One region of the Paenibacillus sp. 19GGS1-52 genome, then DNA from elsewhere that is predicted to be linked to it. Evidence: riboswitches for the same ligand, from Rfam matches in the RefSeq annotation. Region 1 holds a riboswitch; each other region holds the start of a gene.
The links. A riboswitch is a leader RNA that binds a small molecule or an ion and turns the genes downstream of it on or off. The one in region 1 is predicted to bind thiamine pyrophosphate.

Region 1 (7,510 bases):
GCTGCTTTGCGCGTCGAAGGAAAGCACCGGAACCTCTTGCGTCAGATTCACACCGAACTTGTTCCTGGCATTCCAGTAGTCGTGGTCTTTGTTCGCCATCGCTCCAAGAAAAACGAGTGGCTCGCGATTCTATCGACGGATCTAACGCTGACGGCACCGGAAGTCATTCAAATCTACGCTCTTCGCTGGGACATCGAAGTCTTTTTCAAATGCGCTAAATCCTTGCTGCGCCTGCAAAAAGAGTTTCAAGGCCGCTCCTATGATTTGCTCATTAGCCATACAACGATTGTCTTTTCCCGCTATATTCTGCTGGCTTGGCAGCATCGACAAAGCACGGATCAGCGGACGCTCGGTGGACTCTTTTATTTGCTTTGCGATGAAGTCGGTACCTTGGACTGGGCCGTAGCATTACAACAATTGGTGGAATTGATGAACGAAATCGCCAATCAAGTCGGTAAGAAACTATCCGCTATGATTAAAAGTCAACTCCAGCACTGGATCTCTGCTTTGCCCAGCTACATCAAGGCTTATCTGCCGATTTCATGCTGCGAAAGTTGAGGTATTAACATAAACCTTCGCATAATCCTTCCAATCATCCATGGTATTGTCCGGTGTACCATCCATAGTTACATATAAATAGTTATCATCATTGAACACCCAGGTATATAAATAGTTGCTGGGGTGACCTGTTGCCGGCTGGGCCCATTCTTTGCTGAAAAGAGGCATGGCTGCCACTTCATCTAATTTCCCGTCCATTGTAATCATTCCGCGTTGCGAATTAAGGGTATAGTTGTAAAAAGCATCGTCCGCAGTTGAAGATATTAACGGAAAGCGAAAGGGGATCTTACTGATTTCCTTGTCTTCGATTCGAGCTGCAACGGTAAGCGTTGCTTCCTTTGCTTCCCCGCTAAAGGTGATGACCGTCCCCTCTGCTTCAAGGTTAATTAAGTCCAAATCTTGCTTAGACACCTTCGCCAACGATTTCCCGTCCGCTCCTGCGACCTGTACTGGAGCTTGACCATCTAACGTTACGACATCAAGCTGAGCGTTGCCGCCGCCGTTCTGGACGAGCTTAATGGAGACAGACTGGCTGGTATCTAACCCGGTTATAGATAATGATTGTTCTTTGACAAATTCATCATAGGAGAGGCTGCCTTCAAGTAGCCAGTCACCTTGATTCAAATAATAAACAGACAGCGTTCCATTGTATAAATACGCGTCGAGACTTGTCCCAGCAGTTATGGGTCCTTTCTCATTAGCTGCTGCATAAATAGGAGTTGCAGGAAGGAATGGAAGCGCTAATAAAATACACATTGAAAAAGATAATAAACAAGTGAATATTCGTCTCATACTCATTCCTCCTTATAGAATCGACTATCAGCGTAAGTATTGCATAATAAGGAGTTTATTGCGACAATATTCTACAATTAATTACACATATTTCTAAGTAATGTAAATGAAAAAGAACCAGCCCGAACACTCCCATGTTCTAACTGGTCCTTGATATTTTTATCCCCTTGTAGTCGCGCTCTTCCCCTGCTCCTCCCGCATCCACTGCGAGAGCTGCCGCTTCAGCAGCAGGAACTCCGGTGAATCGGTGATTTCCTCACGGCGCGGCCGTGGGAAGGGAATATCCACCGTATGCAATACCGAGCCGGGACGGCCGGAGAATACATAGATCCGGTTGGAGAGCAGCAGCGCTTCTTCGATGTTGTGGGTAATGAACAGCACGGAGCGGCGGTTCTCCTCCCACAGCTCCAGCAGCCAGCGCTGCATTTCGCTGCGCGTCAGCGCATCCAGCGCGCTGAACGGTTCGTCCAGCAGCATCAGTTCCTGCGGGGCCAATAAGGCCCGCAGGAACGCGGCCCGCTGCTGCATGCCGCCCGACAGCATGTGCGGGTAGGCCCGCTCGAACCCGCCGAGGCCGACCTTGGCCAGCCAATGCCTGGCTTCTTCGCGCGCCTGCTCCCGCGGCGCGCCTTTGATCTCGCCAGCGAGCAGGACGTTATCCTCGATCGTCCGCCAGGGAAACAGCGCGGGCTGCTGCGGCATATAGCTGATCTCACCGCGCTGTCCGGTGACGAGGCTGCCGTTCATGCTTATCGTTCCGGCATCTGGCTGCTCCAGACCTCCGATGATGTGGAACAAGGTGCTTTTGCCACAGCCGGAGGGTCCAATGATGGATACGAATTCCTGCTGCTCGACCGTGAGTGAGACGTTATTCAGCACGCTCGTCACGCGGCGGCGCTGAGTGTAGGCTTTGGAGATACCCTTTACTTCAAGTGCGGGTGTTTCAGACATTGTAGGGACTCTCCTTTCTAGGAATTACGGCGCGGTTTCCAGCGGACCAGCCATTTCTCCAGCAAGGCAATGATCGCAAAGAGCACTAAACTAAGCAGTACAATAATAACAATAGCGACGAACATCCGGTCCGTACGGTAGGCTGATTTCTGCAGGAGCATATAGTATCCAATGCCCTTGTCCGCACCAATCCATTCGGCGACAACCGCGCCCATTACCGCATAGGTAGCGGATATTTTCACACCGGAGAACAGCGATGGCAACGAAGAAGGCAGTTCCAGCTTGGTGAAGATCTGCCACTTGCCGGCGCCAGCCATTTTCATATAATTGAGCATGATCCCATCACTTTGCGCCAAGCCGCTCATGGTAGCCACAGCTACTGGGAAGAAGCAGACTAGTGTAATTAGGATAATCTTCGGCAGCAGGCCGAAGCCGAACCAGATGACAAGCAGCGGAGCAAGCGCAATGGAGGGAACATTCTGGCTGAGAATCAGCAACGGATAAAAAGCGCGTCTGGTCCAAGGCAGCAGGTGCAGCAGCAGTGCGATGATAAGACCTACCGCGGTACCGATCGGAAAGCCGATCAGGGTCAGCCGCAGCGTAGCCAATGTATGGACCCAGATTCCAGAAGCGTTAGCATTGAATTCACGGATGATGTCGGTGGGACTAGGCAGAATCCAGGCTTCGACATGAAATAGGGAGACCGCCAGCTGCCATCCCGTTAACAAGAATATGACCGCCACAAGGGGCGGCCATATTTGCTTCCAGGTCGATCTCACGGCCGATATTTCTCCGTTAGCTTCTCCATGCTGATGCCATTCGGGTTATGGGCAATCTTGATCTGTGAAATGATGCTGGGACTGCCTGCCGCGACCAAGGCCTCATGCATCTGACGCACAACCTCCAGAAGCTCTGTAAGTTCGCCCTCCATCGTCGTATCCAGCGGATTTACCTGATGCTTCACACCGGATTTCTGAATAACCTCAATTGCTGTATCTACATAAGGGATGGAATCCTCACCATTCGGAGTCTTGGGGATCACCTGAATGCTTAATAGAGTATTTGCCATGATTATATCAACCTTTCTATTTTGTATTTATCGATCACTATTCAGCGGGTAGAAAATCATTCGTAAATGTGCTGGCGACGTCCAGTGGCTTATCCAGCAGCTTCAGACCGTACATCCAGTCGGCGTAATTCTGCCATACTTCAGCCTTCTGCTCCCCCCAGCGGGTAGCATCATCCTGATATTTCGGGCTGAGCCATTTCTGGCTGGCCAGAACCAGCTTAGGGTCTAGATCCGGTACGGCTTTACTCAGGATGGCGGCCGCTTCTTCAGGCTTATCAATGGCATATTGATAACCTTTCGACGTAGCCTTCAGGAATGCCTTCACTATTTCAGGATGATCGGCAATCTCTTTCTCGCTTGTAGTTAGTACAGGGGTGTAATAATCCAATTGCGGTGCATAATCCTTCAAGTACAGCATATCGATGGGCTCGCCGCGCAGCTCAGCTTCGATGCCGGTCCAGGCATAGAAGATCCAGGCAAAATCAATATCACGTTTCACGGCGGTGAAGAAATCGGCTTCCCCGATGTTCACCAGTTTAACCTTTTTCACATCCCCGCCTTCCGGGTCCATGATCGCTTTCATCGCTGCTTCTTCGGCAGGAGAGCCCCAGCCACCATAGGTTTTGCCTTCAAAATCCTTCGGAGACTTGATGTTGCGGTCCTTGGGTGCGGCAAATCCGGAAGTATTATGCTGGATAATAGCGGCGATAGACACGAGCGGCACTCCTTGCAGACGAGCTAAAGTCAGACTTTCTTGGGCACCAATGCCAAACGCTGCTTCACCGGAGGTTACCATCGTGTCGGCACCAGCCGCACCGGGCTGCACAATTTCTACATCCAGACCTTCTTCAGCGTAATATCCAAGATCTTTGGCCACATATAGACCGGTATGGTTTGTATTGGGTGTCCAGTCGAGCGCGATCTTAAGCTTGGTAAGCTCTTTCGGTGCATCCGTGGCAACAGCAGTTGCTTCAGGAGCAGCCTCATTATTTCCGGTAGTACTCACCTTATTGTTGCCGGAATTCCCATTATTACTGCCGCAGCCCGCAATGGCGATGATCAGCAGGCAGCTTAGGCCCATCGTTAATACTTTTTTGACTCCCATGTTTCTTCTCTCCTTTATCTGGTAACGAAAGACCCGGCTTCATATTGATTCCGAAATATCCCATAACAAAAAGCGCCCCGATGATCGGGACGCTGGTTTGGCGCAAGATAGTAGAGGTCACTTGGGACCCGAACTAGTGGCTATTCCTACGCTGGCATTATCCAGATCAGGTATAAGGGTCAGTATCTTGTGGGATACAATCTCAGCCGGCCTAATTCCAGCTCCCCTGATTCTATGAAGTTCACGGGTGTTGCTACGTTCTTACGGTGTATTATAGACGCACACTCCTGTATTGTCCAGCAGCATTCCACCAATTTGAAATATCTTGAAGTGATCTAATGAGATATAATATAACAACAGAATGGCAAACAGAGACTGAATAGGGAAAGGAGGAATCAGGATGACGGACGCTCACATACCGGTACTGGATGAAGAGACCATTTCCGGTATTCAGGAATTGGATGGCGACGGAGAGCCAGAATTGCTGCGCACCTTGCTGGACATGTTCACGAGCGACACCCCGCTTAGAATAGAAGCCTTGCAGAAAGCGATCGATAACAAGGATCTTGCCGAAAGCGCCGGAGTTGCTCACAGCCTGAAATCGGGAAGTCTGGGCATTGGGGCACAGTATCTGGCCTCCGTCTGCGCTGGAATTGAACTTCATGCCAGACAGGACAACCTTGCGGCAGCGGCAGCCTTGTTGCCTGAAGTAAGTGCAGCTTATAAGGAAGCTTGCTCCCAGTTGCAGAGTTTGCTGTAAACAACTGTGGACGGCCGCTTACTCCTCATGGCTTAATCTTTTTTTACGGCGGCTCTTGCTTCCGTTCCACAGCTCTCGAATTGTAAGGATAAGACTGACGAGAATCCCGCTGCAGGTCAGGAAGAGGGCCAAATACTCAAAAGGGGAGTATTGCAGCATTTTGCTCCAGTCGATAGGGTTCTTCAAATCTTCAATGACCTGGTTCATACCGTAAATGCCACTGACTACTGTAAATACGGTTAGGATCATCAGCAGCATATCCCGGCGTTTGGCCTGGAACTTATTCTGGTATTGAAACAGGTCATCCAGAGTTTGCTTCACTTCTCCGAACAAGGCATCATTCCCGTATACTTTACGCAGCTGGATGAAGATCTCCCGACCTTGGGATTGTGAAATGAGTTCTAGAAAATAATATTTGGCCGAGAACTTGGTGATCAAAAAGATTAAATCCTCAATTTCGTCATAATCGCGTGTAATACTAAGACGAGAGTGCAGATTAGCCAGCTTCAGCAGAACGATTTTATGAAAAATACTGAGCAACAAACCATAATAGTATTCCCCGTACATTTGATTAGCCAAGTGGGTAGCGATCTCGGGAGTAGCCCGGCTCAGACAGCAAAAGGTTTGTTCATTCGTTACGTAATAGGTATCCGGGCCCCAGCGGTTATAGCAGTGCTTGTTGATATAATCTGCAATATAATCGGGATCACTGGCGCTAATGAACGGTTTGCCGTGCAGATCGAGCCCATCCAACTGGGAGGCGCGATAGCGTAGCTCCACACTAAGCTCATCCTTATCCTCCTGGCGCCCAAAGCCGTAAAAGGCTTGCACCATCATTCTTTCATCGACGAAAAAAGGCAATGTCTCAAAATAAGCTCCATTTAACTCGGAGGCGTCCAGAAACGGCTCCAACCCATCGACCAGATTTCGGAAGACAAAATCCTCTGTCTGCTTAAAAATTCTGTCCCCGCAATGGATAGTGGTGCATTCATCTGGAACGGAGACATTCTCCAATTGCCGAAAGCGGTCTGCGAATTCTAATGCGGTGCTGAAGGGAATGTTCTCCTCTTCAATACGGACCCGTACGGTGATGAATCCAAGCTGGAACGGACAGATAAATACATCTGTCGAGAGGACCTGGAAATTTACAGCTTGCTGCGGCATTTCCAGTCTGCAGTCTAGCGCATTTACCCGTGAGAAGCGGCGGAAGGAATTCTTGTCTTTCTCGTGCGGGAACAGGACGTGGGCGGCAAAAGGCAGGTAGCTTCGCTCCATTTTTTCATGCGAGACTTTGTAGCCATCTCCGTAATAAGCATCCTCCAGCTCTTTCTGATCTAGAAAAAAACGAGTGAACCCATCCTTCTCTAACCGATGAATCAGAGCCATAGCTTCGCCCTGCTTGATGGAGAAGGGGAAAATAAACTGCAGAAGAGCAGTATGTAATAGAGGTTCGGAGGAGAGCTCGTCCATCATTCGTTCCACCCTTGTATACAGAATTTAAGTACATTCTATATTAACCCATTTTCCATGCGGCAAAGCTAAGCAAAAATAGGAAACCGGCGAAAACAGCCAGCATGCCTGCAGTCTGGGCCACCTGCAGATGATCCATCGACCAGCCCGTTAAGAGAGGCAGAATAGCTCCACCAATTCCGCCTGAAGCGATCATGATACTAGGTGTCGTTTCTTCGGCGCCAGGCAGCAGCTTGCTGGAGAAGACAAGGGCAATGGAGAAAATGCCAGACATGAACAATCCCAGCAGTATGAGTATAGTGAACGCGGCGATGCGGTGCTCTGAGAAGGGAAACAGAATAAATAGCAGTAGGGTAATAAAACAGCTACCGAGAACATACATACGATAGGTGATTTTTTCGGCTATAACCCCGGCAAACAGCCTGCCTATGGCCATGGCGAGCCAGAAAAAGGTTACGGTCAAGGCCGCCGCAGATTCACTTATTCCCAGTTTGGCGATAAAGATCGCTGGCATGAAATTGACCAGACTCATCTCAGTACCTACATAAAGAAAGAAAAAAAGGATGAACATACCGAGCAGCACCCACTGTTTGCCTACATACGGGAGCTTTTTGCCTACCCGGGAAGACTGCGTGGACGTTTTCGTTGGGCGAGTGCGGGGAGCGCGGTCGTCCAGTACGCTTTGCAGCTTCCCAAAGCTTGCGCGGCTTCCCCAGAAGAAAAGCGATATTAACGAGAATGCCGCAACAATCAGAAAGGAAAGCCTCCACCATCCAGCAGCAATGAGCGGACTAGCGATCAGAGG
Region 2 (7,510 bases), 2.5 Mb from region 1:
ATTAGCAGACAGATGATGCCGATTGGAATATTGATCAGAAAAATCCAGCGCCATGAATGGTACTCCACCAGCCATCCTGATAGCACTGGGCCGATTGCCGGAGCAAATAACACCGGAATGCCCATAATTCCCATTACAACGCCAACTTTACTCCGAGGTGCCAGTTTGTAAACGTAAGCCATACCAACTGGCAGCACGCAGCCTCCACCCAGACCTTGAATAACCCGAAACACAATCAGCCACTCCGCACTGCTCGGTGTAGAACAGAGAATCGAGCCTAATGTAAATAGAACAACTGCGCTCAAAAATACGGTTTTGGCACCAAAACGGTCTGATAGCCATCCGGAAAGCGGAATTACTGAGGCCTGCGCCAGCATATAGCCAGTCACGATCCATTGCAGGGTATGCAGATCCGTATTAAAGTCCTTGACCAGTGTAGATAAAGCCACATTCATCGCTGTACTATCTAGTACAACCATAAATACACCAGCAATAATGGCCAGCAACGGAACTAAAATACTTGATAACCGAAAATCTGCGTCCGACTTCAGCGTTTGCTCCATTCTCTTTCTCCTCCTGTTGTCCCAGCAGTGAGTATGTTGACCTCTTCGCGGGTTTGTCTATATAATGAGTTGAACGGACAACTGTCCGCTGTCTTTTTTATTAGTTTACGGACAATTGTCCGCTGTGTCAATTAAATTCTCCTTCTTTTCTGCAACTATTGCAACTATATGATGTGTTTCTGAAAGGAGTCTATGATGACAAAGATAAACGGGGATGCAAATTCACCTCCCAAACAAGCAAACAGTTCACAAGAGGCTGCCAAGGATCCTTACGTAGAGCGAATTTTGGATGCCGCTCGCCAGCTATTTCTAGAGAATGGTCTGGAAGCCGTCAGCATGCATAGAATCGCCAAAAAAGCCGGGATTGGACAAGCCTCCTTATACCGTCGTTTCACAGATATAGGCGAGATTTGCTCGGTACTACTGCGAGACAACTCCGAACGCTTTTTGAATGGCATGGAGCAAGAGATACAGTTGACCTCAGAAGATCTTCCCGCTTTCGAACGTTTACAGAGCAGCATCGAGCGGGTGGTGGATTTCCTAGAGCAGCATGCGGAGCTGTTGAATCTTATTAAGACAGAATTCACCGGCAAAAAACAGCTTACTCAGTTCGAGCATCCTTTTTTCCAAAGACTAAATGTTATTCTCTTTCAACTGCTGCAGCAGGTTGCCGCACGAGCCGAGAGCATCCCGATTGATCCCCAGTTTGTTGCAACGGCGCTGGTTTCCGTGCTCAGTCCAGATCTCTATTTGTTCCAGAAAAAGGTTCATGGCCGGTCTAAAGAACAAATCACAAAGGGGATCATCACACTGTTCGTCACGGGGCTTCGGAACCCCTGATTTACTGCCTCCGTTCTTTACTTCTCGCGAAGATATGATATATTAGTAAACAAATCAAGAAGAACGGCTTCGCCGTCCTTTATGGACGGTACCCGTTTCTTCGAGAAATATATTGACCTATTAATTTCACTAGGGGAGTCTTTCGACTGAGACGGAGCAATTATGCTCTAGACCCTTGGAACCTGATCTGGATCATACCAGCGGAGGGAAGTGGAACGAAACCTTCATGTGATGCATTCTTGAGTCTATGCAGACAGAACTTTCGGCCCATTCATTTCCTCTATGGAAATGGATGGGCCTTTATTTGTTTAAGCCTAGGCTCCATAAAACTAAGCCCATGCTTTCGAAGTAGTTTTATTGCGAAGGTTCTCAGAGGGGGTAATGCTCCATAAAACTTTTAGGAGGTTTGCTCATTACGGAAACACTTACGATTCGAGATTTGGCCTATGCTTATGCTCATTCTTCACAGTCCTCAGTATTCGCGGAAGTATCTATGCATATCCATCAGGGAGAGTTCATCTCTGTGGTAGGCGCCAGCGGATGCGGAAAAAGCACATTATTCAAGATCATTGCTGGTTTATTGGAACCTACTAGCGGAGAAATTAACTTTCACAGTGAAGTTTCCTACTCTACCCGCTTGGGCCAAATCGCTTACATGCCTCAGCAGGATCTGTTATTGCCCTGGCGGACGGTATTGGACAACTGTCTCTTGCCCTGGGAGCTAAAGCTGAAGCGGGACCAGAGCAAAAAAGAGAGTATCGCTCAGATTCGCGGGATGTTGCAGCGTTTGGGTCTAGCAGAGCTTGAAGATGCTTATCCGCAGGAGCTGTCAGGCGGTATGAAGCAACGGGTTGCTTTTCTCAGAACACTTGTTGCCGGAGGAAATCTGATGCTGCTGGACGAGCCCTTTGGTGCCCTTGACGCTATGACTAAACGAGAAATGCACAAATGGCTGCTGGAGTTGTGGAGCGAGCTAGATAAGACGGTGTTATTCATTACACATGATCTTGAAGAAGCCCTGCTGCTCAGTGACCGCATCTATCTGATGACTGGTGGCTTAGCGGGTGGAATTCAGGAATTCATTGTCGATTTACCAAGACCGAGACATTACAAGCAGAACTATGAGCCGCGGTTTATTGCCCTGCGTGAGGATTTGGAGCGGAGACTGTATGAGACCCACACTTATTAAAAAGCTGCTGTCGGACTACGGTCCCTTCATCTTGCTTGTCCTTCTAATACTGATCCTCTGGGAGTTGGTGGTACAGCTGGGCTTCATTCCGTCTTTCATCCTTCCTGCACCGACGTCGATCTGGATGGCCCTGTTCACGCACCGTAAACTATTGTTCGGGCAGCATCTGCTGGCAACACTTCAAGAGGTATTGCTAGGCTTCATGATGTCGGTTACCTGCGGCACACTGCTGGGCATTGGAATGCACATGTTCCGCCCGCTTCAAAAGGCTCTGTATCCCTTTCTGATCATCAGTCAGACGATTCCGTTAATTGCCCTCTCACCTATCTTCATTATGTGGTTCGGTTATACGCTGTGGAGCAAGGTTGCTGTCGTGTTCCTGACCGCCTTTTTCCCGATTGTCGTCGCTACCTATGACGGCCTGCATAAAAGTGATCGAGCTTACGAAGAACTGCTGTTAACGATGGGCGCCTCTCGCTGGCAAGTACTCAGGACCCTTGGGCTCCCGCTGGCGCTGCCCTCCTTCTTCTCCGGCCTAAAGCTGTCCATCGTCTATTGCGTTATCGGCGCTACGATTGGAGAATGGCTTGGCGGCAGCCAAGGACTTGGTTATTACAGCCGCCGGATGGCGGGGAGTATGCAGAGTGACGAGATGTTTGCCGCTGTATTCCTACTCTCAGCACTTGGGATTGCATTGTTTCTGGGCATAGCCCTGCTCGAAAAGATTACTTTTAAGAAAAGAGGCTCTTATCGATGATTTCTTCCCGCAAATCACACAAATTGTTGCTGCCCGTAATTTCCCTCTGTCTCGTTCTGCTCTTGAGTGGCTGTGGAAATAATGAACAATCAGAACCGGCAACTGCTAATTCTCCCCCAAGTGAATCTACTCAACCTCATAAGCTGACGTTAATGCTCGACTGGTATCCCAATGCGGTGCATTCGTTTCTGTACGCTGCAGAGCAGAATGGATATTTTACCGAGGAAGGATTGGACGTTGAAATCAAAATGCCCGCCGACAGCAATGATGCTCTGAAGCTCGTTGCCGCGAATCAAATTGATCTGGCCCTCAGCTACCAGCCCCAAGTGCTTATGGCCCGTGCTGAGAAGATCCCTGTTAAATCTATTGCGGCCATCGTTAGGCATCCTCTGAATCATCTCATGGTTCCAGCCGACAGCGGAATTAGCAGTCCCAAAGATTTAGCTGGAAAAAATATTGGCTATTCCTCCATCCCGCTATACGAAGCAATGGTTCGCACCATGATCAAAAGTGATGGTGGTGATCCTCAGGCAAGCAACTTGATCGATGTAGGCTTTGACTTGATTCCCGCTATTACCACAGGACAGGTAGATGGAATTATGGGTGGATTTATCAATCACGAACAGCTGATTCTGGAAAAAGAAGGCCATCCTGTCACCTCGATAAACCCAACGGATTACGGTGTTCCTGACTATTACGAACTTGTGCTTGTAGCCAGTGAGCAAGGCTTGCAGAATTCTGAAGCCTATTTCACCAAATTCATGAAGGCGATCACGAAGGGTCAACAGTTCGTTCAGGAGCATCCGGATCAGGCACTCGCTCAACTGCTGAAGCATGAAGATGCAACTTCACCCCTCGACCAAACCATCGAGCAGGCAAGCTTGCAGATTCTATTGCCACTTATGGATGCTGGAGAAGAACCCTTTGGATATCAGGACCCCGCATCTTGGGAAAAGGTACATCAGTGGCTGAGTGAGAATGGATTGCTGTCCTCTGAGATCAAGACTGAGGATGCATTCATTAATCTCAAGTAAAATTAAAATTATAAAATTATATTGGAGGAATTAGAATGAGTTATCTAACTAAAGTCCGCGAGCAAAACCCATTGATTCACAACATCACCAATATCGTCGTAACCAATTTTACAGCAAACGGCTTGTTGGCTCTGGGAGCTTCCCCATTTATGGCCGATGCCCATGAAGAAGTCGCCGATGTGGCCAAAATGTCAGCTGCCGTTGTTCTTAATATCGGGACCTTAAACGAGCATGCGATTCAATCTATGATTCTAGCGGGTAAATCAGCTAATACGCATGGCGTACCTGTGGTCCTTGACCCTGTAGGTGCTGGAGCAACAGCCTATCGGACAGAGATTACGCACAAACTGATTAGCGAAATGCAGATTACGGCGCTTCGGGGCAATGTAGCCGAAGTTGCCCATGTAGCCGGTGAACAATGGTCGATTAAAGGTGTGGATGCCGGGGAAGGTGAAGGTGATGTAGTAGCCTTGGCGCAAAAAGCCGCTCGCAAGCTCGGCTGTATCGTGATCATTACCGGTAAGGAGGATGTCATTACGGACGGAGAAGTTACCTTCATCGCCAGTAACGGACATCCTATTCTGACAAAAGTAACCGGCACTGGCTGCCTGCTCAGCTCAGTCGTAGGTGCGTTTCTGGCTGTGGGTGGACAATCCGCGCTGGAAGCGGCGGCTGAAGCTATTTCCTTCTACGGCGTGGCCGCGGAGATTGCTGCTGAAGCCACTTCAGGGCAGGGACCAGGAAGCTTCCAGATCGAGTTCCTGAATCAATTGGCGCTCGTTACACCTGAAGTATTCCTAGAGAAATCTCGTCTGCAGAAGCAATAAATGAAGGAGACCAAATATGAAGGTATACAAAGCCTTAACCATCGCCGGCTCGGATAGTGGTGGTGGTGCGGGGATTCAAGCCGATCTCAAAACCTTTCAGGAGCAGGGTGTATACGGCATGTCGGCAATAACAGCTGTAACTGCCCAGAACACGCTTGGTGTGCAGGGAGTTTATCCACTGGGACCAGAGGCTGTCGCTCAGCAATTGGACTCCATTGGAGTAGATCTGGAGCCGGATGCTGTGAAGACCGGTATGTTGTTCAGCAGCGAAATTATCCGCATTGTGGCTGTTAAGGTTCAGCAATATGGCTGGCGCAAGCTCGTCATTGATCCTGTGATGGTTGCCAAGGGCGGCTCTGCGTTATTGCAGCAGGAGGCTGTACAATCGCTAATCACCCTTCTGATCCCTCTTGCGTTAGTAACGACGCCCAATATTCCGGAAGCTGAAATTCTGACAGGCCAGAAGATTGTAAGCCTGCAAGACCGTGAAGCAGCGGCTCAAATCATCCTTGATATGGGCTCACGATATGTAGTTCTAAAGGGCGGACATGACGCTGGAACCGAAGGCGCAGTAGACCTTCTGTACGATGGGCAGGAGTTCATCTATATGGAGAGCAAGAGGATCGAGACCAGACATACGCATGGTACCGGCTGTACCTACTCGGCGGTAGTAACCGCTGAGCTCGCTAAAGGAGCAGCCGTGCCAGCGGCGATTCATACGGCCAAAGCCTTCATTCAGGCGGCCATTGAAGAGGGTCTGGGCATAGGCGGTGGACATGGACCGACGAACCATTTTGCCTACCAAAACAGATTGCGGGGTGCTCGTTATGGAGCGCATTAACAGTGATGTCCTGCGCAGGCTGCTGAAGGTGTACTTCATTATGGGCAGCATCAATTGCCGTAAATCCCCGGAAGAGGTTCTGAGCGAAGCTATCTCCGGCGGTATTACAATGTTCCAATTTCGTGAAAAAGGACCCGGAGCGCTCACAGGCGATGCCCGATTGGAGTTAGCTCGAAAGCTCCAGCAGCTTTGCCGAACTCACGGTGTACCATTTATCGTTAACGACGATATTGAACTGGCAATTGCCCTGGATGCGGACGGCATTCATGTAGGACAGGACGATGAACCCGCCAAGGCGATCCGACAGCGGATTGGAATAGAGAAGATCATTGGTGTTTCCGCCCACTCTCTATATGAGGCACGTCAGGCGATCACAGACGGTGCAGATTACCTGGGGATTGGCCCGATCTATCCCACCTCCTCCAAGGACGATGCGGAGGCCGTTCAAGGCACTTTTGTAATTGAAAGAGTGCGGAATAGCCGCATTGCCATTCCTCTGGTTGGTATTGGCGGGATTACTGTACATAATGCCCTACCCGTAATTAACGCAGGAGCTGATGGAGTTTCAATCATATCCGCCGTTGCCGGTGCCGAAGATGTGCGCGCCGCTGCACAGAGCTTTGTGAAAGTCATACAAGGGTAATAACCACACTGCAAAAGGGTAGAAACCGGTAAACGGCTTCTACCCTTTTTGTGTGTACTCATTCTAAATCAGCTGAAAGTTTAAGAAACAATATTTACAAATCGAAGCTGCAGAGTTATATTTGGTTTACAACGTAAACAGTTTACAACTATAACTATCAAAGGATGGAATAAACAATGGTGGATAAGCAACAGACCATAGAGGTCTATAATTCTTTTTTTGCCGTAGCTCGTCAGCTCAAGAAGCTGGCCCATCAAAGCGCTGCTAACCTTGGGCTGACCGTACATCAGATTGGAATCTTAAATTCCATTCGCACCGACCCTGGTTTAACGCAAAAGGAAGTAACCGAACGTCTCGTATTTGCCAAAAGCAGGGTAAGCCTCCATATTGATGCTCTGGTCGAAAAAGGGCTCGCTACCCGTGAGGCTTCCGAACTGGACCGCAGAGAAACCAAGTTATATGTAACTACTGACGGTGACCAATTATGTCTGCGGTATAACGAGGAAGCCTATTCGCACAAGGTGCTGGAAATAGCTCTGCAGCGTTATTCTAAGGAAGAACTGGATTCCCTTGTGGCAATGCACAAACAAATACTGGCTCAATTATAAATAAATACTAGGGGGTGAACATGTATGGCAAAAGGTGCTGGAGGACCGGGCAGCAGCATGGGAATAGGCTTTGGGCGCATGAAATTCGATGACGATGAATTAAAAGGGCACAAGCCGAATATTTCCAAAGCTATGCTGATCCGCATATCCTCTTATTTTAAACCGTATTGGAAGCAGACGCTGCTCGTAATGGTTATCTTATCTATTT
Region 3 (7,510 bases), 1.8 Mb from region 1:
CTGCTTGATATTCCGCAGTTGGAGAATCCAACTAAGGGTAAAGCGCTGGACATGCAGGAAGCCGGTCCTGTGCAAAAGTTCGATAGTCAGATTACAGGAACATCGAGTTATGAAGATGCTGCTGATTCCGATATCGTCATCATTACAGCAGGCATTGCCCGCAAGCCGGGTATGAGCCGAGATGATCTCGTCAATACCAATGCAGGCATTGTAAAATCAGTATGTGAGAACATCAAACGTGTAGCTCCCGAATCCATCGTGATTATTTTGAGCAATCCCGTTGATGCGATGACTTATGCTGCATACAATGCGCTGGGCTTTCCGAAGAATCGTGTAATTGGACAGTCGGGTGTGCTTGATACGGCTCGTTATTGTACCTTTATTGCGCAAGAGCTTAACGTCTCTGTTGAAGATGTACGCGGCTTTGTTCTTGGCGGTCATGGGGACGATATGGTTCCGCTTGTACGCTATTCCAGCGTTGGAGGCATTCCGATCGACACGTTGATTCCTGCGGAACGAATCGCTGAAATTGTGCAACGCACACGTGTGGGCGGCGGCGAAATCGTCAGCTTGCTAGGCAACGGCAGCGCTTATTATGCGCCTGCGGCTTCTCTGGTACAGATGACGGAAGCTATCCTGAAGGACAAGAAGCGGATCATTCCAGTCATCGCTCTGCTTGAAGGCGAATTTGGATATGAGGGCTTGTTCATGGGCGTTCCGGCTCTGCTTGGCGCGAATGGCATTGAGAAAATCTTTGAACTGGAGCTTACTGCGGAAGAGAAGGCGGCTTTGGATAAGTCTGCTGACTCCGTACGTGCTGTAACAGCTGCAGTGACCCTCTAAATTTGAGGTTTAATCCTAAGAAAAGGATATCCCAAGTCCATGATTAATGGCTGGGATATCCTTTCTTCTTGTCATAATTTCCAATATTGGGGTATACTTAAATGTAACTAATATCACAGAAAACATTGGAGGAATTATGGTATGGAAAAAGTCTTCTTTTTACTACATATGATCGGGACATTGGCGCTGGGGTTCTACCTTGTACTGCCCTTTATTCTCAGCCGTGCTGAGAAGCTCTCCGTTCCGGCAAGAGAAGGTACGCTCAGTGCAGTTAGTGGATTTAACCGCTTCGCTCAATATGGACTGGTCATCCAATTGCTTACCGGCGGCTACATGATGACCAAGGGTGACTATTCTGTACCTTGGATGATCGTTGTTGTCCTGCTGTTGCTGGCGATGTTTGCCCTTGGTGGTATTATCAGCAAGCCGCTGCGTCTTGCCGCTGTTGGCATGCGCGAGAATCGTGATGTCTCCAGCGAGACCGGCAAGATTCGCACCTTAAGTGCGCTGCTAGCAGTTGCTTTGGTCGTGATGGTGTTCTTCATGGTGTATAGACATATTATTTAATCGTTGTGGATAAAGTTTGTTAAGCCCGCCTCCGTTATGTGGAGAGCGGGCTTTTACATCAGGCCTTTCAGCTCGAAAATATTATTTTTCTCAAAATCTGCAGTAATCTGCGGCGGCAATAACGTCTTTACTTGTTCTTTGGTACACCACTTGTAATCTACGTGCTCTCTGGACAATCGAACCGTATTCTGTTTGCTTATGCATGAATAGGTAAGAATAACAACCTGTCTCGCTGGATCTGACATAAATGCAGCTGCATATAAAATATGCCCGACAGTTACCGTTAGTCCAGTTTCCTCAACAATTTCCCGTATGAGAGCGGCTTCCAAATCTTCTCCGAATTCAATCTTTCCACCGGCACACTCCCAAGTGCCAGCGCCGACATAATCGTCTGCGGCACGCTGAACGAGCAGCATTTTGCCTTCAAACAATATAACTCCCTTTACAGCGACAACGATGTTATGGCTATTTTTTATCATAATTGTTGCTCCTCTTTGGTTTAAATCAAACGCTTAACTAATTATAATTCATACCCTGACCAATAAACCTACTGTTTAATTTTCGTGATACCGTGGTAAAAACATATTGTAAGAAATGTATAAACCAAGACCCTTAAGCCATCCTAAGACGATTCGGCTAATACCCAATTGCAAAGTGAAAGGAGATAGGGAGTATGTCAAGTAACAATCAAACACAGAAAACCTTACCCCCACAGGAGCAGGATCAGCAGCCCGGGATTGAAAGTCAAATGAACCCGCGGCCGAAATACGAGCCGGCAAACTATAAAGCAGCGGGTAAGCTGCTGGGTAAGGCGGCCCTTATTACGGGAGGCGACAGTGGAATCGGACGAGCTGTGGCGGTTCTTTTTGCCAAGGAAGGTGCAGATGTAGTTATATCATATCTCAATGAGCATTCCGATGCGGAGGAAACCAAACGGCAGGTTGAGCAGGAGGGACGGAAATGCGTCCTAATCCCTGGGGATATCGGTGTCGAAGCCTTCTGTCAGGATCTCATCAACCAAACGGTAAAAAGCCTTGGCAAGCTGGATATTCTCATCAACAATGCCGCAGAACAGCATCCACAGGATAAAATTGAGGATATTACCTCAGAGCAGCTGGAACGTACATTCCGGACGAATATTTTTGCCATGTTCTATTTGACCAAAGCAGCAATGCCCCACCTTAAGGAAGGTTCTACAATCATCAATACGACTTCCATTACGGCCTATCGGGGCAGTCCACAGCTGTTGGACTATTCATCCACCAAGGGGGCGATTCTCAGCTTCACACGTTCATTGTCCACGAATCTGGCGGATAAAGGCATACGTGTCAACGCTGTCGCTCCAGGACCTATCTGGACTCCGCTGATCCCTTCAACCTTTGATGCACAAAAGGTCAGTGAGTTCGGTGCAACACAACCCATGAAACGTCCCGGACAACCGGAAGAACTGGCACCGGCATACGTATATTTGGCTTCCGACGATTCGACCTATGTAACCGGCCAGGTTATGCATGTAAACGGCGGGGAAATCGTAAACGGATAAATAATTCCAAGCATGGAACCCTATTAATAGATGTTTCTAAGAGGAATATTATGTTAGTATAATATTCATATTCAATAGTTAATTCAAATAGTAATTTAATATGATGTTGTCACTAGGGGGGCCGCAAGGCTGAGACGGAGAATCATTCCGGACCCTTTGAACCTGATCTGGTTTATACCAGCGGAGGGAAGTGGAGAACGAATGACTGTAATCAGGCTTATAAATCAGCTTATCCTTTACAGATTCCGACTGCCTTCCTTAACGGGAGGCGGTTTTTTTGTGTTTTCTGAGAAATAAGCAGTCTACTAATTAACGGAAGAAGGGCCAGGTATGGTGCAAGGCGAGATCCATTTAATTTCAGATGGCAAGCTCCCTTTAAGGGATTTTATTGAAAAAATGACCGTGCTGCATCCTCTAGCAGATTATATCCATCTACGTGAAAAGCATCTCTCCGCCCGTGAGCTATTGTCAGTGGGTGAGCAACTGCTGCTGGCAGGTATCCCTGCCGCCAAGCTGTTTATTAACGACCGCATCGACGTTGCAGTGACATTGGGCGCTGGTGGTGTGCAGTTGGCTTGGCACAGTCTGAGGCCTGCTGCAGCAAGAGTACTGGGACCTCGCCTGCGTCTGGGGTGCTCAGTTCACTCTTCGGAAGAGGCGTCTGAAGCAGCCCGCCAGGGTGCGGACTATTGCCTGTTCGGTCATGTATATGACACGGCCAGTAAACCGGGACAACGGGGATGTGGGCTGGAGCTTCTGGCGGATGTTGTACGGAATAGTGCCATACCGGTGATTGCCATTGGTGGAATTAAGCCGAGCAATGTGGCCAGGGTGATGGAGCAGGGGGCTGCGGGAATAGCGGTAATGTCCGGCATTTGCGGCGCCGAAGATCCTGTGACTGCTATGAATGCATATCGCACAGCGATGCAAAGGAGGTGAAGGGTGAATGAAACTATGGATCAACGGAACAGCGAGTGAATATTCTGAGGATTATAGAACCATGACCGAGTTACTTAGTCGTTCCGAGTGGTCTGGACGTCTGATTATTGTCGAGTTGAATGGAGCAATAATCAGCAGAGAGGAATATGGAAATGTATGTCTTAACGATGGAGACCGCATTGAACTGGTTCATTTCGTTGGGGGTGGCTGAGGGCAAACAATCAGCGCGATGGTTGGCGCTATCTAGCGTCTTCTGAGTCCGCCAGACTTGATCTGCAACTATGCAGGTTTGATATGTTTATCTCGTTGATCGCATGTTCGAATTCGTTTGTAAGAAATTAGAATTTAATTCAGGAGGCTGATCTCATGTTTGATCCTTTAGTCATTGGAGACACTGTCTTATCCAGTCGGCTGTTCATTGGAACCGGCAAATATAGCCGCAACACACTTATCCCTGAGGTCATTGCCTGCTCTGGCTCAGAGGTGATTACGGTTGCACTCCGCCGGGTAGACCCTGCTGGAGGCACAGAGAATATTATGAATCATATTCCCGAACATATGAAGCTCTTACCCAATACCTCTGGTGCGCGTACGGCCGAGGAAGCTGTGCGTATCGCTCGGCTGGCAAGAGCAGCAGGGCTAGGGAATTGGGTCAAGATCGAAGTCATCAATGACCAGAAATATTTGCTGCCAGATAATCTGGAGACGATTCGGGCGACAGAAATTCTCGCAGCTGAGGGTTTTGTTGTCCTGCCGTATATGAGTCCGGATCTTTCAGTCGCTTTGCGGCTGCGGGATGTGGGTGCCGCCGCCGTGATGCCGCTTGGGTCGCCCATCGGTACCAACCGCGGGCTTAGAACCAAAGAACTGCTGCGCATCCTTATTGAAGAGGTGAATCTTCCGATTATTGTGGATGCCGGCATCGGCAGGCCTTCGGAAGCAGCCGAGGCAATGGAGATGGGGGCAGCAGCAGTACTGCTGAATACAGCCATCGCTACAGCGCGTGATCCGCTGGGGATGGCGGAAGCTTTTCGTGAGGCAGTATCTGCTGGTCGTAAGGCTTATCTGGCAGGCCTAGGTCCTGTTGAAGAAAGCGCGGCAGCCTCTTCACCGTTAACCGGATTTTTGGGTTGATCGAATTCAAGCGGTACTAGGAAATGGGGGATAATGATGAGTTTTTATGAAACGTTGACTGCTTTAGAGAAGTATCCTTATGAGGATCTATGGAAGCAATACACCGAGGTAGATATTAAGCGGGCACTTCAAAAAGAACGGATGGATGAAGGGGACTTGTTGGCGCTGCTCTCTCCGGCTGCTGGGCCGTATCTGGAGGAGATGGCGGGTAAAGCGCAGCGAATTACCCGTTCAAATTTCGGACAGGCCATACAACTGTTTACTCCGATGTATCTGGCCGATTTCTGTGTCAATCACTGTACCTATTGCAGCTTCAGCTCTATTTATGACTTTCCACGCAAGAAGCTATCGATGGAGGAGGTCAAGCGAGAGGCAGAGACGATTGTTGCCACAGGCCTGCGTCACATCTTGATCCTGACCGGGGAATCGCGCAGGGAGAACCCGGTCTCCTACATCAAGGAATGTGTTGAGGTACTGCGACAATACTTCACATCGATCAGCATTGAGATCAACCCACTTACTACCGCTGAATATAAGGAACTGCTGCTAGCGGGCGTGGACGGTCTCACGCTTTATCAGGAAGTATATCATCAGGATACCTATAAAGCGCTGCATGTTAAGGGTCCCAAAAGAAATTATCGCAACAGATTGGATGCTCCTGAACGTGGCTGTCAGGCCGGATTCCGTTCCGTCAATATCGGCGCCTTGCTTGGCATGCACGATTGGCGGAAGGAAGCTTTTATGACAGCAATGCATGCCCGGTATCTGCAGAACAGCTATCCAGAATGCGAAATCAGCTTGTCGCCACCCCGCTTTCGGCCTTATCTGGGAGAGTTCAATCCAGAGAGTGACGTAACCGACCGCGCGTTGGTGCAGATTATTTTGGCCTACCGTCTGTTTCTGCCCCGCTCAGGGATCACTCTTTCGACAAGAGAACCTGCTGTTCTTCGTGACCATCTGATTCATCTGGGCATTACCAAAATGTCGGCTGGGGTATCGACTGAGGTAGGCGGACATACGAATGAAGGTGGAACCCCGCAGTTTGAGATTTCTGATGGACGTAGTGTTCAGGAAATTACAGATATGCTGTATGCGAACCATTTGCAACCCGTATTCAAGGATTGGGATATACTCACGATGCCCGCCAGCCTTTCTATCTGAGGAGATAAAGGGTCAGGAAGGCTCTTCTGAAGCATGAGAAATCATTCAAAAATGAGAATGTTACAATTTAGATTATGGTGGTATACTCGTCTTACTTCAAGCAGGAGAGAGGACCACCAGTGAAACCTAGATTTCTTTTTGTTTACTTTTCAGGCAAACGAACCATTATATTCTGGATATTTATATGTGCTGTAGTTCTGCTGATTCACACAGAGTCAGCAGTTGCTTCTGCATCTATAGTGAAAGTTCAAGAGCAGGGCTTTAGCCTCAAGCTTGATTCCTACCTAACGATTATAGAGGACAAAGATAAAAACAAAGATATACAAGATATTTTAAAGGCTGTAGAGAGCGGCACGGTTAAACCCCAGGCAGACCCAAAGATGAACTTTGGCCGGACGGACAGCGTCTATTGGGCTTATGTTGAAATCGTCAATGATACCGACAAGGAAGTAACAACGGTCTATGATATTGCTGGCAGAAATGAACATGTAGAGCTATTTATTGAGAACGCAGCCGGAGGTTTCACGCGAAAGCTTGCAGGAACCGAATATCCGTATCAGCAAAGCGGTTTGAAATACCGGAATATCGCCTATGAGATCAAGCTGCTTCCACATGAGAGCAAGAAGGTCATCCTGAGAAATGCGTCATTGCTGGTAAGATTCCCGGTAACATTGTGGGATCAGGACAGCTATATCGCAAAAAACACAAGAGATGCTCTCCTGCTAGGAATCACCTATGGAATTTTCCTGATTATGTTTGTGTATAACTTCTTTCTGCTGCTCTTCCTAAAAGAGAAAACCTATCTGTATTACATTTTGCTTGTACTGAGTAACTGGTTCTTCTTCATGGTCATTAATGGTACAGCGTTCAAATATATATGGCCAGCTCAGCCATTTTGGGAAACGAGAAGCTATATGTTTTTTAACATGGTAACGATGGTACTCCTATTCCTATTCATTCGCAGTTTTCTGGAAACTCGGAAATTTGCGCCGAGACTGGACAGGCTGATCAGGTTTTGGATTGTCTACTGCTCTATCGGGGTTGCTGCCTCGTTGGGATTGGATTTTGTCACCAGCAGAACATTATTGCCGTTTATAAATTTTCCTAGTGTAGCTTTCGCAGTATTGATCGGTGTTCTAATGCTTCGCAAGCAGGGGGAATTTGCAGCTTCATATCTGTTTTCCTTTATCCCTTCTTTTATCGGAGGAATGATTTATTTGCTCAAGCAGTTTGGGGTTTTGCCTTTTAATGCAATCACGGAATATTCCTTGCAGATTGGTTTTACCTTGCAAATAGCTCTTGTGTCCATTGCCTTGGCAAATA
Region 4 (7,510 bases), 530 kb from region 1:
TATCCAGAAAGCATTACGATAGATGATAGCGGAAACGTGTATGTGATGGAAATGCAGCATAGCCGCATCCAAAAGTTTGATCAGAATGGTGTCTACCTGTCAGAGTGGGGGAGCGCGGGCAGTGGTGATGGTGAGTTCAACTATCCTCAAGGAATCACCGTAGACTCTAGCGGCAACGTATATGTGTTGGATACATATAATTACCGCGTTCAGAAGTTTGATACCAGTGGTGCGTACCTCACACAGTGGGGAAGCGCTGGTAGCGGTAACGGTGAGTTTTCACTTTCATATGGAATTACTGCAGATGATAACGGTAATGTATATGTGGCGGATAGTAATAATAACCGCATTCAAAAATTTGATTCAAATGGTGCCTACCTGATGCAGTGGGGAAACTATGGCGGTGGTGAGGGTGAATTCAACATCTCTGGTAGAATCACCGTAGATTCTAGCGGTAATGTGTATGTATTTGATAGTGATCATCGCGTTCAGAAATTTGACTCAAATGGTGTGTTCTTAACACAATGGGGGAGTGAGGGCAGTGGCGAGAGTGAGTTCTCCTATTCTTTCGGAATCACTGTAGATGATAATGGTAATGTGTATGTGGTGGATAGTGATAATAGCCGCATCCAAAAGTTCGACTCGAACGGTAACTACCTCACCCAATGGGGCAGTTATTCAAGCACATCTTACTTTTCCAATGTAAACGTAGCTCTTAGCAATGGGGACATCTATGTTACAGATACTAATCACAACCGGATCTTAAAATTTGATGCCAATGGGAATCTCATCATGAAGTGGGGGAGATACGGCAGTGGTGATGGCGAGTTCGACAATCCTTATGGAATTGCTGTAGATGATGCTGGTAATGTGTATGTAGCAGATGGTAGTAATAATCGCATTCAAAAATTCAACTCGAACGGTGAGTATCTCGCACAGTGGGGGAGGTACGGCAGCGGTGACGGCGAGTTCAATTATCCTTTTGGAATTACTATAGATGATAGTGGTAATTTGTATGTGGCAGAGAGTAATAACAATCGCATCCAAAAATTCAACTTAAAGGGTGATTACCTGACCAAGTGGGGGAGTCAGGGCAGCGGTAATGGTCAGTTCTACACTCCTTTACACATTACCATAGATCATAGTGGGATTGTGTACGTATTGGATCACGACAATAACCGCGTTCAGAAATTTGACTCGAATGGTAACTACTTGTTGCAGTGGGGCAGTTATGGCAACGATAAGGGTCAGTTCCGTTTTCCAAGGGGAATCGCCGTAGATGAGGGCGGGAACGTCTATGTGGTGGATGGCGTTAATAACCGCATTCAAAAGTTTGATGCAGAGGGTACGTATCTGTCAGAGTGGAATAACGATAATAGTGGAGATACAGAGTTCGTTGGTGCAATTACATTCGATTCGAGTGGGAAGCTCTATATGCAGGATGCCTCCAATGTTCGTATATTCTCGCCGAATGATAATACGCATGTCACGGATCTTACGCTCTCGGCGGGTACACTTAGCCCTTCGGTTACAGCGGACAACACAGTTCCTTACACGGCAACGGTCGCTGCTGACATGGCTGACCTAACGATTACCACCAAACTTGCTGATCCTCTGGCGACCGTAGAGGTAACGGCTGCCAATGGTGCGGCTGCAGGCTCCGTATTAGGAAACGTGACTACGCACACAGTTCCTCTACAAACGGGCGTCAATGTCATTACGGTTAAAGTCACCGCGATGGATGGAACAACAACGAAGGCCTATAGGCTCCATGTCACAAGACTGAGCAATAATGCATTACTATCCAACTTGGCTGTGAGTCAGGGGGCGTTATCTCCAACGTTCTTGTCAGGTAAGGTTAATTATACGGTGGCTGTGGCTAACGCTGTATCCGATGTAGAGTTGTCCTTCAGTAAGGGAGACCCGACACAAACGATCTCAGTGACCGGTGCTGTATATAGTACGGTAACGAATGATGTCTATACCTATAACGCCAGCCTGAATGTAGGCGTGAATCCCGTACAGGTAACCGTGCTGGCAGAGGATGGAACCAGCAATAGGTATACGGTGAATGTGACCCGGGCCGCTGCACCCGTCCTAAGCGGCAATGCGGACCTCGGCGAATTGACTTTATCCAGCGGAACGCTAAGTCCTGATTTTTCCGCGGAGACTACAGGTTACACATCCACTGTAGCGAATGGGGTATCCAGCTTAGCGGTAACGGCGAGTGTATATGACAGTAATGCGGCATTGAAGGTGAATGGGATTTCGGTGACCAGCAGTCAGGCAAGCGGCGCAATTCCTTTAAGTGTGGGCAGCAACTCCATTTCTGTTGCAGTGACAGCGCAGGATGGTACTGTTAAGACTTATACAGTGATGGTAACACGGGCAGCGGCTGAGCAGCCGACAGCAACTCCGCCCCCAACCCTCATAACAACAACAGATGGCAAGCTGACCCTTCCCGTAGGTATAGCCGGAAAGGTGAGTCTGAACGATGAGATCACTCTTTCGATTCCTTCCAATGCCACCAACCAAGTCCTGCGCGTAACGATTGCGAAAGTGTTGGATACGTTAGACCTGCTCACGAACCAGCAGGTATTGGTCAGTCCGGTGTTTGAACTTCTGAAGAACTTTACCGAGAACTTCATCAATCCGGTCATCTTAACTTTTACGTTCGATCCGGTCAAAGTGAACAGCAGTCAACGAGCAGCAGTGTTCTACTATGACGAATTGCAGAAAATTTGGGTGGAGGTTGCCGGGGGTACAGTGAACGGTAATCACATCACGGTGAGTGTCGATCATTTCAACAAATATTATGCGGTATTCGCCGTAGATCTAGCAGCGCCAACTACCGTAGAAACACAGTTCAGTGATATCGCGGGACACTGGGCGGAAGCCAGTATCAAGCAAGCCGTAGCTGACGGCATCGTCAAGGGTTACCTGGACGGAACGTTCAAGCCGGGAAACAGTGTGACCCGTGCGGAATTTGCGGTGATGCTGATGAATACCTTGCAGTCAGAGGAAGTCGGAGCAGATTTGGGATTCACAGATCGCGCGAAGATTGGCACTTGGGCTAAGCAGGCAGTGGCGCAAGCTATAGGAGCGGGGATCATCCATGGCTATGAGGACGGTACCTTCCGTCCGAATGCCCCGATCACACGTGCGGAGATGGCTTCGATGATTGCCAGTGCGCTGAAGCTTACGCTTGAGACCAATGCGGTAACAAATTTTGCTGATGACTTGAACATCCCGACATGGGCGAAGGGTGCGGTAGCCGCAGTGAAGAAACTGGGCCTAATCGAAGGCAAAGGCCTGAATCAATTCGATCCAGCCGGTAACACGACCAGAGCCGAAGCGATAACCGTATTGCTGAAGATGCTGGCGCAGCAGAGTAAGTAAATCAACATTTTACGATAGTTAATTCACTTCAAAAGGGTTTATCCTGCCGGCAGTCGGAAAAACTGTTAAGGGATAGACCCTTTTTCTGTCATAACAAAGGCTGGAATAAGAAAATGTCTCCAATTTATCACTTGTTTTGCCGAAAAGATTGAAATGATGGAGAACAGTACTGTAAAATTGACTTATCGGTTCTAAGGCTCGTCTTAAGGTGTTGAATGAATTGATCGGTTGTTTACAATAGATTGAACAAAGAAAGGGATTGTGTCATTTGAGTAACGAAGAAATAGTAAATGAATTGCCAGAAAATTATGAAGAATTAAAAAGAGAGGCGAACCGCTCCGGAGATTGGAGAGCGCGTCTCGCTGCTGTTGAAGAGCTAGGTCAAACTAAGCACTCCAAGATCATTGATATCCTGACACGTTTAATGACCAGCGATCCTGTCTATACCGTACAAGAAGCTGCTTACTTGAAACTCAAGGCTTTTGGCGAGGATGTGAAAGCACCTTCCAAGAACAAACCGGAATTGGTGAAGGGCGTATCCAAGATTCTTATTAGAATCAAGAAGAGTCTGCCCCAGGATCATTCGTTTGAAGAGTTCAAAGAGAAGCTGAAGAAGATGCGAGTGGATATTTACGATGCTTACGAGGGTGAAAAAGGCCCTGAATTTGACAGCTGGTTGTCAAAAATGTGGACTGCTGAGAAGAAGTAATCAGGTTGACAAAAGAATCCAATACCTGTAGTTTAATAACTAACTAAATAAGATACCCACTAGGGGAGCCTGAATTGGCTGAGACGGGAAAATTAAATTCCTGGACCCTTGAACCTGATCTGGATCATACCAGCGTAGGAAAGTGGAGTCGGACTTTTTCAAGTATAGCCTTCTTGGCTGTTCATAGATAAAGCCGCTCCATTGTGGAGCGGCTTTTTTGCTGCGCTCTTGTTTACAACCACCACCAAGTTTTGTACGAAGCGAAAACAGTGAAGTGTATGCTTTACAAAACTTAGCCTATGCTTTCGAAGTAGTTTTGTACGAAGCGAAAACAGTGAAGTGTATGCTTTACAAAACTTTTAGGAGGAATCAAGATGCCGAGTTCAGAGAAGAAGGGGAATGTGAATCTGTCTGCTTTTCCAGCAAGTCGTAAAGTATATGTAGAGGGTTCGCGGACGGATATAAGGGTCCCCATGCGGGAGATCACTTTAAGCAATACCTCGGGGACCGCTTTAGAAGAAGTGAATGCACCTCTGCGTGTTTATGATACGAGTGGTGCCTATACCGACACCGAAGCGTACACGGATATTCGCCAGGGATTATTGCCCCACCGTTCATGCTGGATTGCCGCGCGCGGAGATTCGGAAGCCTATGAAGGTAGAGGGATTAAAGCGGAGGATAATGGGAAGACCTGGGGTAAAACCCCTGTAGAAGTATTTCCACGGTTGGAGCGGCTTCCGTTAAGAGCCCGGAAAGGCCACAATGTCAGCCAGTTGCATTATGCACGCCAAGGCGTCATTACTGCGGAGATGGAATATATTGCGATTCGCGAAAATGTCACTCCTGAGTTTGTGCGAGTAGAAGTGGCCAGTGGCCGCGCTATTATCCCAGCGAATATCAACCATCCGGAAAGCGAGCCGATGATTATTGGCCGGAACTTTCTGGTGAAGATCAATGCGAACATCGGAAACTCTGCTGTCTCTTCGTCGATTGAAGAGGAGGTAGAGAAGATGAGATGGGCCACGCGCTGGGGCGCGGATAATATTATGGATCTGTCGACTGGCAACCATATTCATACGACACGGGAATGGATTGTGCGCAATTCTCCAGTGCCAATCGGTACGGTGCCGATCTATCAGGCACTGGAAAAAGTGGACGGGAAAGCCGAAAACCTGACGTGGGAGGTTTATCGCGACACGTTGATCGAGCAGGCGGAGCAGGGTGTGGACTATTTTACCATTCATGCTGGTGTCTTGCTGCGCTATATTCCTCTGACTGCGGGTCGGATGACGGGCATCGTCTCCCGGGGTGGCTCCATTATGGCAGCATGGTGCCTCGCACATCATCAGGAGAACTTTCTTTATACGCATTTCGAGGATATTTGCGAGATTATGAAGACTTACGATGTGGCATTCTCCTTGGGTGACGGACTGCGCCCGGGTTCCATTGCCGATGCCAACGATGAAGCTCAGTTTGCTGAACTGGAGACTCTTGGGGAACTAACAACACTTGCCTGGAAGCATGATGTTCAGGTAATGGTAGAAGGCCCGGGCCATGTGCCGATGCATCTAATCAAGGAGAACATGGATAAGCAGCTGGAGCTGTGCCATGAAGCGCCTTTTTACACCTTGGGTCCTCTGACTACGGATATTGCCCCTGGCTACGATCACATAACCTCGGCCATTGGAGCGGCGATGATCGGTTGGTTCGGTACGGCTATGCTTTGTTACGTGACCCCGAAGGAGCACCTTGGCTTGCCAAACAAAGAGGATGTGCGCGAAGGTGTCATTACCTACAAAATTGCTGCGCATGCCGCTGATTTGGCCAAAGGCCACAAAGGTGCCCAGGATCGGGATAACGCCCTCTCTAAGGCGCGGTTCGAATTCCGCTGGCGCGATCAATTCCATTTGGCGCTAGATCCGGAACGGGCGCTCGAATATCACGATGAGACCCTTCCGGCTGAAGGGGCCAAGACGGCGCACTTCTGTTCGATGTGCGGTCCGAAGTTCTGCAGCATGCGCATCTCGCAGGAGATCCGGGACACGGCACGGCGGCAGGATGAGGTGGGGCAGGATTTGGAAGTGACGCAGGCTCAAGAGCATGGGGAGAAACTGGGGCGGTCGGCTATCGCTGCTGGGATGCGGGAGAAGGCGGCGGAGTTTAAGGAGGGTGGCGGGAGGATTTATAAATAAAACCGGAATTTTATGGCTCTATCTCCAAATCAGAAACTGAGCCAATGGACCTCATAGGAAGAGCTAATGTGGTTTGTTGACCCATAAAAAGGGTGAAATTCGTGAACCGGACTCAGAAGCTCCTATTTGCTCGAAATCAGGCGATTGGCGAGTTTGACGGACTCCAGAGACACTATTGACCAAATTTCTTCCCGGAAGAACCGTTTTTTGCTTCAATAACGTCTCCTGAGTCCGCTTCATGCTCTCAATATCCCCTCAAAGTGAAATAGCAGCTATACAGTCCGCCAAGGTTGAACTTCAACTATTCAGGCTTTGTATTTCGCCTCATTGTTCGTTCGCTCGAATTAGCCAACCGTTAATTTGGTTTTGAGCCATCAAAATAGAGGGGATTCTGGCGATGAGCTTCGTCTGGCGATTAAGAGAAGAGCTGCCTGCGGGGATGGTGGGGACGGCAAATAAGTGCATAGTGTGAATGTAGTCACTGATATAAATTAAATTAAAGAGCAGAGCGATAAGGTGAAGACCTTATTACTCTGCTCTTAATTTGTTGCTGTCTTGCAATATATTGTCATACTCTATAGCGACAAGAGTGAAAAAGTCAGAAGGCCTGATTCTGAGGCCAAGACAAAGCTCGAAGATCTTGCTCACCGAAGGCTCATTTCTGCCAACCTCGATCATCGAGATGTAGGAGCGATCTACATTGCATTCATAGGCCAAGTCTTCTTGAGTTAAACCTTGTCTGATGCGTAGAGCCTTAACTGTCTTTCCGATAATCTGTTTGATGATAATTGGCTGCTGGCTCAACGGAAAATCTCCTTTTAGGACCATTATCAATCTGTTATACTAACCACTACAGATAAAGTACTCAACAAATAGAGAAATATATACATTTTTCAAAGAGGAATATAACAGCATGGAGGCTGATAACGTGTCTAATATCAATAATCAGCACGAAATCGAAAGCCTGAAATCCCATAATCTCTGTCAAACCTACATGGACTTTATCCCGCTATTGCTTGATGAGGGTAATATCGTTCCTTGCCTGATCCTTAGTGACAGAGCTTTAACCTGCATGATCCGCGCACTAGCCCTTCAAGAACATAACTCGTTGTTTCCTCCGCAAGTTTTGACGTTGGAAGAATTGATTCTGCTGCTGAGTACCGAGGGCACATCTGAATTAGATCTTGCGTTGTTCGTCTCTTCTATTCAT

Region 2: another riboswitch for thiamine pyrophosphate. It lies ahead of H1230_RS19640 (ABC transporter ATP-binding protein); the one in region 1 lies ahead of H1230_RS30725 (ABC transporter substrate-binding protein).
Region 3: another riboswitch for thiamine pyrophosphate. It lies ahead of H1230_RS22850 (thiamine phosphate synthase); the one in region 1 lies ahead of H1230_RS30725 (ABC transporter substrate-binding protein).
Region 4: another riboswitch for thiamine pyrophosphate. It lies ahead of thiC (phosphomethylpyrimidine synthase ThiC); the one in region 1 lies ahead of H1230_RS30725 (ABC transporter substrate-binding protein).

What each region holds. Positions count from the first base shown of each region.
Region 1 is NZ_CP059724.1:6,691,566-6,699,075, reverse strand. Features, by position in the region: gene H1230_RS30750 (IS4 family transposase) at 1-558, shown strand, start outside; gene H1230_RS30745 (hypothetical protein) at 541-1,350, opposite strand; gene H1230_RS30740 (ABC transporter ATP-binding protein) at 1,510-2,301, opposite strand; gene H1230_RS30735 (ABC transporter permease) at 2,319-3,080, opposite strand; gene H1230_RS30730 (thiamine-binding protein) at 3,077-3,370, opposite strand; gene H1230_RS30725 (ABC transporter substrate-binding protein) at 3,408-4,475, opposite strand; TPP riboswitch at 4,602-4,713, opposite strand; gene H1230_RS30720 (Hpt domain-containing protein) at 4,876-5,235, shown strand; gene H1230_RS30715 (hypothetical protein) at 5,254-6,708, opposite strand; gene H1230_RS30710 (MFS transporter) at 6,749-7,510, opposite strand, start outside.
Region 2 is NZ_CP059724.1:4,204,934-4,212,443, forward strand. Features, by position in the region: gene H1230_RS19630 (DHA2 family efflux MFS transporter permease subunit) at 1-563, opposite strand, end outside; gene H1230_RS19635 (TetR/AcrR family transcriptional regulator) at 756-1,403, shown strand; TPP riboswitch at 1,525-1,629, shown strand; gene H1230_RS19640 (ABC transporter ATP-binding protein) at 1,810-2,592, shown strand; gene H1230_RS19645 (ABC transporter permease) at 2,573-3,349, shown strand; gene H1230_RS19650 (ABC transporter substrate-binding protein) at 3,346-4,383, shown strand; gene thiM (hydroxyethylthiazole kinase) at 4,419-5,210, shown strand; gene thiD (bifunctional hydroxymethylpyrimidine kinase/phosphomethylpyrimidine kinase) at 5,227-6,051, shown strand; gene thiE (thiamine phosphate synthase) at 6,038-6,694, shown strand; gene H1230_RS19670 (MarR family winged helix-turn-helix transcriptional regulator) at 6,871-7,302, shown strand; gene H1230_RS19675 (ABC transporter ATP-binding protein) at 7,327-7,510, shown strand, end outside.
Region 3 is NZ_CP059724.1:4,888,661-4,896,170, reverse strand. Features, by position in the region: gene mdh (malate dehydrogenase) at 1-843, shown strand, start outside; gene H1230_RS22865 (hypothetical protein) at 985-1,410, shown strand; gene H1230_RS22860 (NUDIX hydrolase) at 1,464-1,889, opposite strand; gene H1230_RS22855 (SDR family oxidoreductase) at 2,084-2,953, shown strand; TPP riboswitch at 3,058-3,159, shown strand; gene H1230_RS22850 (thiamine phosphate synthase) at 3,284-3,892, shown strand; gene thiS (sulfur carrier protein ThiS) at 3,900-4,103, shown strand; gene H1230_RS22840 (thiazole synthase) at 4,259-5,026, shown strand; gene thiH (2-iminoacetate synthase ThiH) at 5,060-6,187, shown strand; gene H1230_RS22830 (sensor domain-containing diguanylate cyclase) at 6,307-7,510, shown strand, end outside.
Region 4 is NZ_CP059724.1:6,156,732-6,164,241, reverse strand. Features, by position in the region: gene H1230_RS28460 (6-bladed beta-propeller) at 1-3,399, shown strand, start outside; gene H1230_RS28455 (HEAT repeat domain-containing protein) at 3,668-4,108, shown strand; TPP riboswitch at 4,160-4,266, shown strand; gene thiC (phosphomethylpyrimidine synthase ThiC) at 4,483-6,300, shown strand; gene H1230_RS28445 (hypothetical protein) at 6,364-6,540, opposite strand; gene H1230_RS28440 (helix-turn-helix domain-containing protein) at 6,829-7,104, opposite strand; gene H1230_RS28435 (hypothetical protein) at 7,229-7,510, shown strand, end outside.